Regions from separate parts of the Vibrio sp. AK197 genome, predicted to be linked through region 3. Evidence: predicted binding sites of a transcription regulator. Region 3 holds the regulator's gene; each other region holds the start of a gene.
The links. The regulator PurR, encoded in region 3, represses purine synthesis genes. The targets are predictions, from matches to a motif close to TNANGNAAACGTTTNCNTNA.

Region 1: the regulator PurR is predicted to act here: its motif matches at 3,410-3,429, upstream of M1D72_RS18200 (NCS2 family permease).
Region 2: the regulator PurR is predicted to act here: its motif matches at 2,274-2,293, upstream of purL (phosphoribosylformylglycinamidine synthase).

The regions. Positions count from the first base shown of each region.
Region 1 covers NZ_CP096430.1:2,400,054-2,404,289, reverse strand. Annotated here, with positions in the region: gene rimK (30S ribosomal protein S6--L-glutamate ligase) at 1-309, opposite strand, end outside; gene M1D72_RS18210 (ATP-dependent zinc protease family protein) at 306-749, opposite strand; gene M1D72_RS18205 (aminoacyl-histidine dipeptidase) at 977-2,449, opposite strand; gene M1D72_RS18200 (NCS2 family permease) at 3,459-4,236, shown strand, end outside.
Region 2 covers NZ_CP096430.1:692,873-697,108, forward strand. Annotated here, with positions in the region: gene tadA (tRNA adenosine(34) deaminase TadA) at 1-145, shown strand, start outside; gene mltF (membrane-bound lytic murein transglycosylase MltF) at 508-2,139, opposite strand; gene purL (phosphoribosylformylglycinamidine synthase) at 2,436-4,236, shown strand, end outside.
Region 3 covers NZ_CP096430.1:2,036,000-2,040,235, reverse strand. Annotated here, with positions in the region: gene M1D72_RS16575 (alpha/beta fold hydrolase) at 1-360, shown strand, start outside; gene M1D72_RS16570 (DUF7577 domain-containing protein) at 344-673, opposite strand; gene M1D72_RS16565 (TVP38/TMEM64 family protein) at 692-1,369, opposite strand; gene M1D72_RS16560 (TfoX/Sxy family DNA transformation protein) at 1,548-2,141, opposite strand; cyclic di-GMP riboswitch class I at 2,238-2,330, opposite strand; gene purR (HTH-type transcriptional repressor PurR) at 2,489-3,496, opposite strand; gene elyC (envelope biogenesis factor ElyC) at 3,935-4,236, opposite strand, start outside.

The DNA of each region.
Region 1 (4,236 bases), 360 kb from region 3:
TGAGCGTAACTTATCTCGTGAGCGGGTAATCGCCACAGATTCATTCACAGGGTAGGTGCCCATCATTTCAAATTGACGTAGCACCGCTGTACCATAAAAAGTTACCGAAGCGCCAATACGAGGAATGACGGCATCAAAGTCAGACAATTGTTCACCTTTATAGTGAATCTCTGGCTTTTCGGAATTGATATTCATATAACAACGCAACGCGTCGACCACTTTAACCTCATGGCCTCGGTTTTTACTTGCTTCAATCAAACGTTTGGTCGAATAAAGATTCGCGTTGCGAGATAGAATAGCAATTTTCATGATTGGGGCTCCTCAAAGGGAATTAAATACGATTCAATAGGGTCAACAATGATGCGACCGTGCATGGCGGTTCGGCCTAGTAGCATTCGAAACGCCATATTCTCTCGGTTAGTCAGGGTGATTTCAGCGTCCCACGCCTGTGGCCCGAGTTTTAGTGTGGTTTTAATGACGTAACGGATTTCTTCATGACCGCCAGAATCACGCACACTTCGTTGATCGATCACCTCGGCTTCACATACTTTTTCAAACTCAATATCATGTTGCCTGGGATGAATCCAAAAGCGCACCCACAATTGACCGTTTTTATCGAATGTTTCAATTTTGAACGCGTGCAAGCAAGAGGTTCTCGCACCTGTATCAATCTTGGCTTTGATTTTTTGAATCCCAAGTGTCGGTAAGCTGAAGTTTTCGCGCCAGCCAACAAGCATCTTATTTTTCATTGTAATCACAAAATTAAGTATGGGTATTTGATATCCAAGGATAGGATATCCTGATGGTTGTGCTCGATTTTTCTGGGAATGAGCGGTGGTCTGAAGTGCCAGAGTTGGCGCAATCTAGCAGCATGAGGGAAGAGAGGCTAACGATAAATTTTGTTCTTAATGACAAAAATTATTTATCGATAAAAACAAAAAAAGCCAGTATGACTACTGGCTTTTTTGACTGAGGTTTAGGCTTTCTCAGGAATGTTTTCAAGGATGGCGACCATTTGTTCCCAAAACAGAGCGACGCTGCTGATCTCCACTTTTTCATCAGGTGAATGCGGGAACTTAATGGTTGGGCCAAACGAGACCATATCCATATTCGGATAAGGTTTCTTAAACAGCCCACACTCTAGGCCTGCGTGGATCACCATAATGTTGGGTTTATGACCGTAGATCCCTTCATACATGTCACGGAAAATATGCATGATTTCGGAGTCTGGGTCTGGCTTCCAACCTGGATAGGCACCAGAGAAAGCAATGCTTGCGCCTGCTAAGTCGGCAACAGAACTCAAAATGCCTTCTACTTGGTCACGGCCAGAGTCGATCAGAGAGCGAACCAGACATAAGACTTTTACGGCATTTTCTTCTGTACTGATAACACCGACATTCAGTGACGTTTCAACCACGCCTTCGATATCATCACTCATACGAATCACGCCGTTAGGACAAGCGTTGAGTGCGGCGATAAAACGTTGCTGAGATGGCGACGAAAACACAGGCTCTTGGCTGGCGACTGCTTCATTAAAAGACACAAGGTTGGTTTCAATTGCCGCCAGTTCAGTTTTCACCAGTTCAGTGTAGCTTTCAAATACACTGTTAAGCTGCTCAAGATTCTTTGCGGGTAGCGCGACGGTGGCAAAAGCTTCTCGAGGGATCGCGTTTCGCAAAGTACCACCACGGAATTCAACAAGGCGAAGGTCGAGCGCTTTCGCGTGCTGAGCAAGAAAACGAGCCATCAGTTTGTTGGCATTCGCGCGGCCGGTGTGGATATCAACACCAGAGTGACCACCTTTCAGGCCTTTAATCACCAGCTTACGAGTTTCGAATTGCTCTGGTTTGGCTTCACGCTCGATAGGGAAGGTGATTTCGCCATCAACGCCGCCAGCGCAGCCCATGTAGACTTCGCCTTCTTGTTCGGAATCGGTATTCAGAAGAATCTCTCCTTCTAACCAGCCGGCTTCAAGTCCAAATGCGCCAGACATGCCTGCTTCTTCATCGACAGTGAGTAGAACCTCAAGCGGGCCATGTTTGATGTCATTTGAGGCCAAAACGGCGAGGCAAGAAGCCATGCCCATGCCATTATCCGCGCCGAGAGTTGTTCCCTGAGCAGTTACCCACTCGCCATCAATATAAGGTTGAATAGGATCTGTCGTGAAGTCGTGGATCGTGTCTTCATTTTTTTGCGGCACCATATCAATGTGTGCTTGTAAGACGACGGCTTTCTTATGCTCCATACCGGCTGTGGCTGGTTTTTTTATAATCACATTGCCTGTTGGATCGCGACGTACACTTAAGTCTTGTTGGGTAGCCCAGTCAACTATGTAGCTTGCTAGGGCCTCTTCATGTTTGGAAGGGTGAGGAATAGAACAGATCTTATCAAAAAACTGCCAAATTGGAGTGGGTGATAAGTTGCTGATTTCAGAATGGAACTCAGACACAAGTGACTCCTTTATTGTCAAAAAGCCAGAGAAAATAGGGGTTGAAGTGGTCCCAGTAAAACTCGATACCACAACAATAGGCTGGCCAAAAATGATGGGCTAAGCATATCACTAGTTCCTAGAGTAGAGTAGTCATCCCATCTGTAGACGAAGGAATTTAGTAGAGCTTGCGTTCAGTCTTTTTCCCTACTTGCGGTTAAACAAAACGTGATGCTGATAATGATTTTGTAATTAAATTACGAAAATTGGCAGCTAAAGCTAATTTTGTGTGATTTAAGTCACTTTGTGTATTGTAATAAAATTTCTTAGTGGTATATTTATAACCAGCTTCTCGTAAAAGAGAGTAAAAACGCTCAAAGGATGAGTCCGATTTATCGCCTCCAAGGAACTGAGACATCTGTTTAACATGTTTTAATAGAGAAGGTGATAGTTATGAAAGGTTTACCAAGTGCAGTGTTCTGGATTAATCGTTCCGTTTATACCGGTAATTTTGCATACCCAACGAGTTTTGGTTACTGAAACCTGACCAAAGCCGTTAATTGAGCAGTTTGTTCACCCCTATAATTGGAATTTTTTTACAGCCTTACCAAGCTGACATAATTCTGCCGCCACTCAAATTGAGTGGCGTTTTTTTATCCTGCCGATTGCGTTTTACTCTCCTTTGACCATTTTGAATGTGCGTTTGTTTTGCACCTAAAACTTAATTTTTATGACTTTAATAGCATAATTAGAGCTTGGTTTTTCTCTCATTCTTACTAATTAGTTTGGTGGGGTGGTGAAAAATTAAACAGTATGGTAGGTGTTAATATTTGTACTTATCTTGTTGTTTTATTTTTACTAATTTAAAAATATTCGCTCGCTGACGCATTCATTTAATGGCGATTTCTACGAAAAATGGGTTAGAGCTTTAATTCTATCTGGAATTTAGAATTTGATAACTTTATAATCGCCGCCAATCGATTACGCAACCGTTTTACTCTCTCTTTACAGGATTTATAGGATTTAAATCATGCTTGAAAAGCTATTTAAACTCAGTGAACACAGCACGAATGTGAAAACTGAGGTCATTGCAGGTATTACTACCTTCCTGACAATGGCGTACATTATCTTTGTTAACCCGGCGATTTTATCAGCCACGGGGATGGATCAAGGCGCAGTATTTGTTGCGACTTGTTTGGCCGCTGCAATTGGCTGTTTTATTATGGGTGTTGTTGCTAACTACCCCATTGCTCAAGCTCCAGGTATGGGGCTAAATGCCTTCTTTACCTACTCAGTTGTACTCGGTATGGGCTACACATGGCAAGTCGCTTTGGCGGCGGTTTTTGTGTCAGGCGTGCTGTTTATTCTTTTGAGCTTGTTTAAGATTCGCGAGTGGATCATCAACTCAATTCCGATGTCTCTGCGTACCGGTATCTCTGCAGGTATTGGTTTATTCCTTGCCTTTATCGCACTACAAAATGCACAAATCGTAGTGGATAACCCAGCCACGTTAGTTTCTGTCGGTGACTTTACATCTGTCCCTGTGATTCTAGCGGCTGTCGGTTTCTTCCTTACTATCGGACTTGTGTACCGCGGTGTCAGTGGCGCGGTTATGATTGCGATTCTAATTACCTCTATTCTCGGAATGATTTTTGGTGATGTTGAATGGCATGGCGTGGTGTCTATGCCACCAAGTATTGCTCCGACTTTCCTTCAGCTTGATTTCTCTGCGGTATTTGAAGTTGGCATGATTTCAGTCATTTTCGCCTTCTTATTCGTGGATTTATTTGATACAGCGGGCACGCTGG
Region 2 (4,236 bases), 1.3 Mb from region 3:
GTTTCATTATGCAACGGTTGAGGGAGGGTTACTTGAAGAGCAATGCCGAACTCAACTGCAGGCCTTTTTTAAACGTCGGCGTAAAGAGATAAAAGCAACCAAACGACAACAGAACCCGCAGCCTAATGAAGGTGGGGGTAAGTAAACACCAAATCGGTGTCTACTTCCTGATTGTCTACGCTAACAATTGCATAAAGGCTCTGTGTCGCCAAATAATTTTCTTTTTATTATTGGCTAGCTTGCGTTTACGACGGTTAGCAGAGACAGTTTTGTACAAGCGCTTCGCTTGTGTTTGACGACGACGCATCATCAGTTTTCTCCACAAATGTCCAACGTAATGTGATATGCCGATGGCTGATATGAATGGTCAGCCAAGGAGAGAGCTCGGATTACTTTGCGCTCTAAACAGCGACAATAAATGTAGGGGCTTTGTAGTGTTAGGTCAAGAGGGGAAGGGCTGTTCCCCTCTTGTTTTTATGTTTCGCGGCTATTTATCGATATTTCGCTTTATTTCCCCGTAAGATCGCCACTGGAATCAACCTCGGGTGCTGGTGGTAAGTCTGGGTTATCAGCGGGTAAGTCATCGCTTTCATCCGCTTGTTCACCGAGCATCAACTCATTGAGTTGTTCCTGCAGCGCATCGGTTGCATCGCTTGGCTCAGCACCAGAAAGTGCCTCTTCAGGAAGTTCAATCACTGTGAGGTCATTGATATCCACGTCACTGTTGTCCGTGGTTTGTTGCTCAACATGGCCAATAATACTTTGATAATAGCGACGGATATTTTCGACGTAATTGCGTGCTTCATCACCTCGCGCATAGCCATAGCGGGTTTGACTAAAGTATTTACGTTGACGAAGTAGCGGCAAGCGGTCTTTCACATCGCCCCAAGAGTCTGGGTTTGCGCCCTGTTTTTTGGTTAAACGGCGTGCATCCATCATGTGACCATAACCAACGTTATATGATGCCAGAGCAAACCAAATCTTCTCGTGTTCATTAATGCTATCGGGAATACGTGACACCATACGTCGCAAGTATTCGACTCCACCGCGAACAGATTGCTCTGGATCGAGACGATTACTTACATCGACACTACGAGCCGTTGGGAGGGTTAGCATCATCATACCGCGCACCCCAGTAGGAGATTTAGCGCGTGGGTTCCAATGGGATTCTTGGTAGGCAAGAGCGGCAATAAGACGCCAGTCAAATTCATCCGAGTACTCTTTGAACAGAGGTGACCATTTGGGCAAGCGAGTGTCCAACGAGCGAATAAAGGCGCGAGTATCGACATAATCGAAGCTGCCAATATGGCCTAAGTATTTTTCTTCCAGGCTTGCTAAACGGCCTGATTGGTTGAGATCGCCAAAGAATTCAATCATTAAAGCATACAAGCTCTCATCACCTGAGCGGCGAGTAAACCAAGAAACAGGTTGATCTTCGGTCAGTTCAAATGCGACCGCGAGGTCTGGATAAACACGCTGTGAGAGAGAAACCTCGACGGAGTCTGCGACGGTAAACATTAAGTCACCTTCAGACACTTGCTTGAGGAGATCGTTGACGTCAGCATTTTGGGCAATTTTGTATTCAAAGTCAGGGTGTCGTTGCTGAATGTCGGAAAGAGTGCGATTAAAATGAGAATCACCGACAATATTGAGCACCGGTTCACCCTGGTTTGCCGCGGTAAGCTCAGGCAAGCTTTCTACTAACTGGTCGATGTTACGCGGTCGCCAATGACCTTTCTTATAAACCAGTTGTTGACTGACATAATAATAAGCAGGGCCGGTTCGAAAACGGCGCACGCGATCTTCTGATTGACTCAGCCCAGCCGCGATCATATCAATTTCACCCGTTTCTAGCGCCGGGTAGAGGCTAGAAATGCGATACGCAGGTTTCATCTCTAGCTTTACGCCAAGTTGGTTGGCAAAGTCACGAGCAATCTCATAATCAAGCCCTGCGGGGCCGTCAGGGCCAATATAATAAGAGAGCTGATTATTCAGTGTGCCTACGTGCAATACACCTCGTTCGCGTATTTTATCGAGATCACTTTTCGGGTTAGATTCGATCTGGCAACCTGTCAGGAGCAGCAAGGCAGAAAAGAGGGTTAGGCCACGTTGTAAATATTTTAGGTAATGGGTATTCATTAACGACATTCTCACTATCCGGTAGGGCATTTATAACAGAGCCTGTGTACATCGCAAGTAAGACTTCTATCTATAGTGATGCAAACAATCCTTATCCCAGTGAAGTTGCGGGATTTCAAATTTGACAAAAAAAATGACGCAAACGGTTGCGTTTGGTGTTACATCACAAAAACAATTCCGATATAATGCGCCCGAAATGACGAGGTCGTATTGGTATAAATTTGTGTAAATTACAGATTAAACTTCTGAATTTATTCCAATATTTCCTTAATCAACCGTACAAGAGACCTAAGCACATGAGAATTTTGCGTGGCTCCCCAGCTCTTTCTGAGTTCCGAGTAAATAAACTTCTGGAACTGTGTCGTGAACAAGAACTCCCAATTACGGGTATTTACGCAGAGTTTATGCACTTTGCTCATCTAACGGCTGATTTAGACCAAACAGAATCAGAGAAGTTAGAGAAGCTGCTAACCTACGGACCAACCATCGAGGAACATGAGCCTCAAGGTCTATTGCTGCTTGTCACACCACGTCCGGGCACAATCTCTCCGTGGTCCTCTAAATCAACTGATATAGCTAACAACTGTGGCTTAACAAAAATAAAGCGCCTTGAGCGCGGAACGGCTTATTATATCGAATCGTCATCTTCATTAAGCGACGAACAACTCACGATTGTGAAGGGGCTTATTCACGATCGTATGATGGAAACGGTATTTACTGAGGTAGAGCAAGCTAGCGCTCTATTCACTCAAGCGCAACCAGCACCTGTGACTGAGGTTGATGTGTTGGCAGGTGGGCGTACTGCACTTGAGAAAGCAAACGTTTCCCTTGGTCTGGCTCTGGCCGAAGATGAAATTGATTATCTGGTTGAAAGCTTTAACACTCTTGGTCGTAACCCAAAAGACATTGAGCTGATGATGTTTGCGCAAGCTAACTCAGAGCACTGCCGTCATAAAATCTTCAATGCGGATTGGACGATTGATGGCGTCAAGCAGCCGAAATCGCTGTTTAAGATGATCAAAAACACCTTTGAAACCACCCCAGAGTATGTCCTTTCGGCTTATAAAGACAATGCCGCGGTGATGACTGGATCAAAAGTTGGGCGTTTCTTCCCAAATCCTGAGTCTCGTCAATATGGTTACCATCAAGAAGATGCGCATATTTTGATGAAAGTGGAAACCCATAACCACCCAACCGCTATCTCGCCTTGGCCTGGCGCATCAACAGGCTCTGGTGGTGAAATTCGTGACGAAGGCGCAACGGGTATAGGCGGCAAACCTAAAGCCGGCTTAGTTGGATTTACCGTGTCAAACCTGCGTATTCCCAACTTTGAGCAGCCTTGGGAAACCGACTTCGGTAAACCTGGGCGTATCGTTAATGCTCTGGACATCATGCTGGAAGGCCCTCTGGGCGGTGCAGCATTTAACAATGAATTTGGTCGTCCAAACCTGTTGGGATACTTCCGTACTTACGAAGAAAAAGTGAATTCGCACGCAGGTGAAGAGGTTCGTGGTTACCACAAGCCAATCATGATTGCTGGTGGTATGGGCAACATTCGCGACGAACACGTGCAAAAGAAAGAAATTCCGGTTGGCGCCAAACTGATCGTGCTTGGCGGCCCGGCAATGAATATTGGCCTTGGTGGTGGCGCCGCGTCTTCTATGGCCTCAGGTCAATCAGCAGAAGATTTGGATTTCGCATCAGTACAGCGTGAAAACCCAGAGATGGAACGCCGTTGCCAAGAGGTGATCGATCGCTGCTGGCAAATGGGGAGCGATAACCCAATCGCCTTTATTCATGATGTTGGTGCGGGCGGTATCTCTAATGCGCTGCCTGAATTGGTTGACGATGGCGAGCGTGGCGGTAAATTCCAGCTGCGTGATGTGCCCAATGACGAGCCTGGAATGAGCCCACTTGAGATTTGGTGTAATGAATCTCAAGAGCGCTATGTACTGGCCGTTGCGCCAGAGAATATGGATGTCTTTGACGCGATTTGTCAGCGCGAGCGTGCGCCTTATGCAGTTGTCGGTATCGCAACAGAAGAGCGTGATTTAGTCCTTGAAGATTCACATTTCGACAATACGCCGATCGATATGC
Region 3 (4,236 bases):
TTTGCGTATATCGTGATGCCGCAGCGTAATCAAAGACAATCACGACTACTGTTTATCGGTGAGGCGAAGAAGTTATGCCAAAAGGAGTTTAAACGTTGGTATATCTTAACCTCGGAGGTAAACCCTTTGATGCGTTACTTCAAAGATAAAGAACTGGCGATTCCCACCTTATACGTGATGGGCGAGCTGGATTACATGTTTATTCAACCCGTTAAAGAAATGGTGGCTGCGCATAAACACAGCCGATTGCTTGAATTGGAAGATTGTGGGCATGTGTGCAATATCGAAAAAGCAGATGAGTTTAATCAACACTCCATTCGTTTTATTCAAGAGCAAGTGAGCATCACGTCACTGAGTTAGGCGTGTAGGGTTCGCCGCATTGCCAGCAAATCGCAAAGTTACCTTCGTTTAGTTCCCCACACTGCATGCAGTGCCAGTCCGCTTTGTGCCTAGTTTTATATGTCATAAATTCTTTAATGATGCGTTTTGCTTTCACGTGTTGGCTCGGCTCGTTGAGCCAAATGTAAGGCGCAGTCGAATCGTCAAATGGTACTTCACCTTGGATTGAAAACAGGGCATCGCCACGGACTTCACAGTCAATGAGGTCGGTATTGAGTAATCCGCAAACGATATGCGCATCAACCGGACTCTCTCCAATATAGATTTTCACCATCTTCCCTTAACTGAATAATTATTGTGAAGGCGTGAGTTTCCAACGCCGTACTACCCATTTGATAAGTATAGGGAAAATACCCAGTAGAGCGAACGAAAGTAGAACCGATGGTGACACAATACCGGAAAGGGAATCAATTTGAGCGAGCTGGGTACCGGCATTTAGATACACGGCCGTCCCTGGCAACATACCGATTTGGCTAACGAAATAGAACTGACGAACCGCAATTGGGGTGAGTCCCATGACCAGGTTGATGACAAAGAATGGAAAAATCGGAATGAGGCGCAGAGAAAACAGATAGTATGCACCATCTTTTTTTATACCTTGATTAATAACCTCGAGTTTATCGCCAAACCGAGTTTGTACCCAGTTTTGGAAAAAATAACGACTGAGTAAAAAAGCGCAGGTTGCGCCAAGTGTACTGGCAAAAGAAACGAGCAACAGGCTGAACCAAAAGCCAAACAGTGCTGCGCCAAGTAGGGTAATGATGGTTGCCCCCGGAATAGACAGGGCTGTGACAAGGACATACGCCACAAAGTAGATGCTGGCGGCAATCACAAAATTTTGCTCGATGAACAGCGCCAATTGCTGTTGGTAATGTTTGGCGGATTCGAGGGTAATGAAGGTGCGAGTTTGACTTACGATCAGCACGATGATGAGCAGTAATAGCGCGGCTAGCAGAATCTTCTTATACATCTTGTGTCCTTTTGTTTGATAACACCGAGTGACCATTGACTGTCAGTCGTGAACTTAATGACCAGCTAATGTTCATAATAAGTCAATATCAATAAGAACCGGACAAAAGGCAGAAAATTTCATTGAGGCATAAAAAAAGCCAGTGTATTGCTACACTGGCTCTGATGTATCACTTAACTTAGCCGTTCAATCCAGCCATCAACTCGGTGCGACGGTCTTGCGGAATCACCGACCAGTGAGTTCCCTTAATCGCACCTTCTAAAGCCCAAAGTAGTTCTAAGCTCACGTCTGAAGCGTGCGTATCTTGGATTGCACGGTATGCCTCTAGTGCACCAGTCTTTTCCAGTTGTTCCACGGAAGAGATACCGGCTTTTTTAAGCATTCTTTCTGTTGCAAGCCTAAGATTGGGAAGATCTTTCAAGCGGTCAGGTTTCGCTTGTTGCTGGGTTTGTTTTTCTTTCTTAGCAATCGATAGTGCATCTTTTGCTAAAGTCAGAATGTAATCGGTGTTACTTGGCCAGTCCATTGGCATTGCATAGTACTTAGTGACGACGGGGAAACCGCGTTTTTTGTAGACATAAGGTTCATAACCTAAGTCTTTAAACTCTCCTGTCGACTTCTCATTCGCGCGAATATGGAGTTTATCTCCGACCACAAGTGCGAACATTGTGTCGTCAACAAAAATCCCAAATCCGCCAAACATTGAACGAGATTTTACTCTGCCTAGCTGCTCGAATAGACGCATTGAATCTTTAAGTACTGGTTTGTCCATGCTTATTTTCTCGGTTTGATGCCACCAGTTCAGGTCCGAGAGATTAGCAAAACTATGCAAACTATTGTCAGTATGTTGTTAATTTGCATATTTGCCATCGGCAACCCCGCTACCTTTCATAACTGTCACTTATGGGTAAGGCCGGAAGCTTTGCGTCCCATCCTTTCGAATGGTTTGCCCTGTGCGTGGCTTGGTTACGTTGTTACATCAAGAAACAGCATAAAACAGGTTGTGCGGGACCGATCACGATTTATATTCAAAAATGTGATCTTGGTTCAGGTAATGATTTCAAAGTATGCGATTGATCCAGAAAATAAGTCATTCATCACAGACGTACGCTATGTTGTTTATTTATTTAGAGTTTTTACTGTATGGCGTTCAACAATTTCAGGGTGCATTTCAAAAATTCGCTTGTCATGCTCTTTATCTTTGATGCGCTCTAACAGGATCTCAAAAGCGTTCTTACCCACGCGGCGCTTGGGCTGGTGGATGGTAGTCAGAGGAGGTGAAAAGTATTCAGCTAGTTCAATATTGTCATATCCAATCACGGACATATCTTCTGGAATGCGGATCCCATTTTGCTGCAATCGGCTCATAAGCCCCAATGCCATAGTATCGTTGAAGCAGAAAACCGCGGTTGGTTTATGATCCCAAGAGGCAATTTTGTCTGCAGCGAGGACGGCGGTATCACATTCGAAGTTACCTTCAAGGATCCAATCCTCGTTGACGGGGAGATTGGCTTCGCTCATTGCGCGTTTAAAGCCTTGAATGCGTTCTTGGCAAGCCGCTTTTTCAAAGTGGCCACTCAAGCAAGCAATGTCACGATGACCATGGTCAATCAGATATTTGGTGGCGAGGTAGCCTCCTTCTTCTGAATTATCAATGATCTTATCAGCCTGAGAACTCTCAGGACCCCAGTCCATGATGACTTTTGGAATATCGGAGTGACGTTCAAGCATTTCTGATAGCTCTTGAGTCAGGTCAGAACACATCACTAAAATGCCGTCTACACGCTTTTCTGCCAGCATACGAATGTAATCGCGTTGCTTTTCGTAGATACCGCCGGTATTACACAAAATCAAAGTATAACCTTGGCGATAACAGTAACTTTCTACACCGTCGATCACTTCAGAAAAGAACAAGTTAGTCGACTGGGTAACTAGCATACCAATCGAGCGGGTCGTATTGCATTTCAAGCTGCGTGCAACGGCACTCGGAGCATAATTAAGCTCCTTGACTGCTTCCATTACCTTCTCTTGTGTTGCTTCCGCAACAAAACGAGTTTTATTAATGACATGAGATACAGTTGTTGTTGACACGCCGGCTAAACGGGCGACATCTTTAATGGTAGCCATAGGGTTTGTCCACTCGAAAGTACTGCTAGATGTTGGGTAAAATAAGTAAGCTGAATGACATGGAATTTATACGGATTATAAATACAAAAAACCGCTCTTAAATTAAGCGGTTCATCACTGTCAAGCTTCTAGTTATAGTCATTTTCGGCGTAGATTCTAGACTGCATTGTTGCTTGAGGCAAACAAAAACCGTGACTAATTCATCTTTCTGACATTTTTCTAAGGTAACGAACCACAGGGTTAATATAGGCGGTTTTTATCAATCTTCAGCATGGTTCGCGCCGATTTTGAGATACATTTCCATAACCTAAAATTTAGACTGGCAGCTACATCACTGATTGCGAAAATTGAGAATCACGGTTTGCTGAAGGTTGAAATTATCGATAAAAAAGCCGAAGCAATAACTTCGGCTGGATACAAGGCGAGCACTACGGCCATTTAAGCGTTGGTGTGCTGCGCCTCGATGGCGGTCTCTTCATAGTCTGAAGCCCAATCTCTCAGGGTTTGCCAAATTTTACCTAAGAGCTCATGCCAAAAAATTTCAGTTTGTTCAATATACTTACCTCGAGGTGTGTAGCGTTCCCAAACTTGAGAGATTTCCTTTTGAGCCAGATAGTTGGTTGGCGCTGGGTAGGGTTCTAAACCAGCGGCATGAAACTCATTCAGAGCTCGCTGCATATGGCTGGCTGACGTGACTAAGACCAAGTTCTTATTACGCACAAATGCAGCCGCTTGGCGCG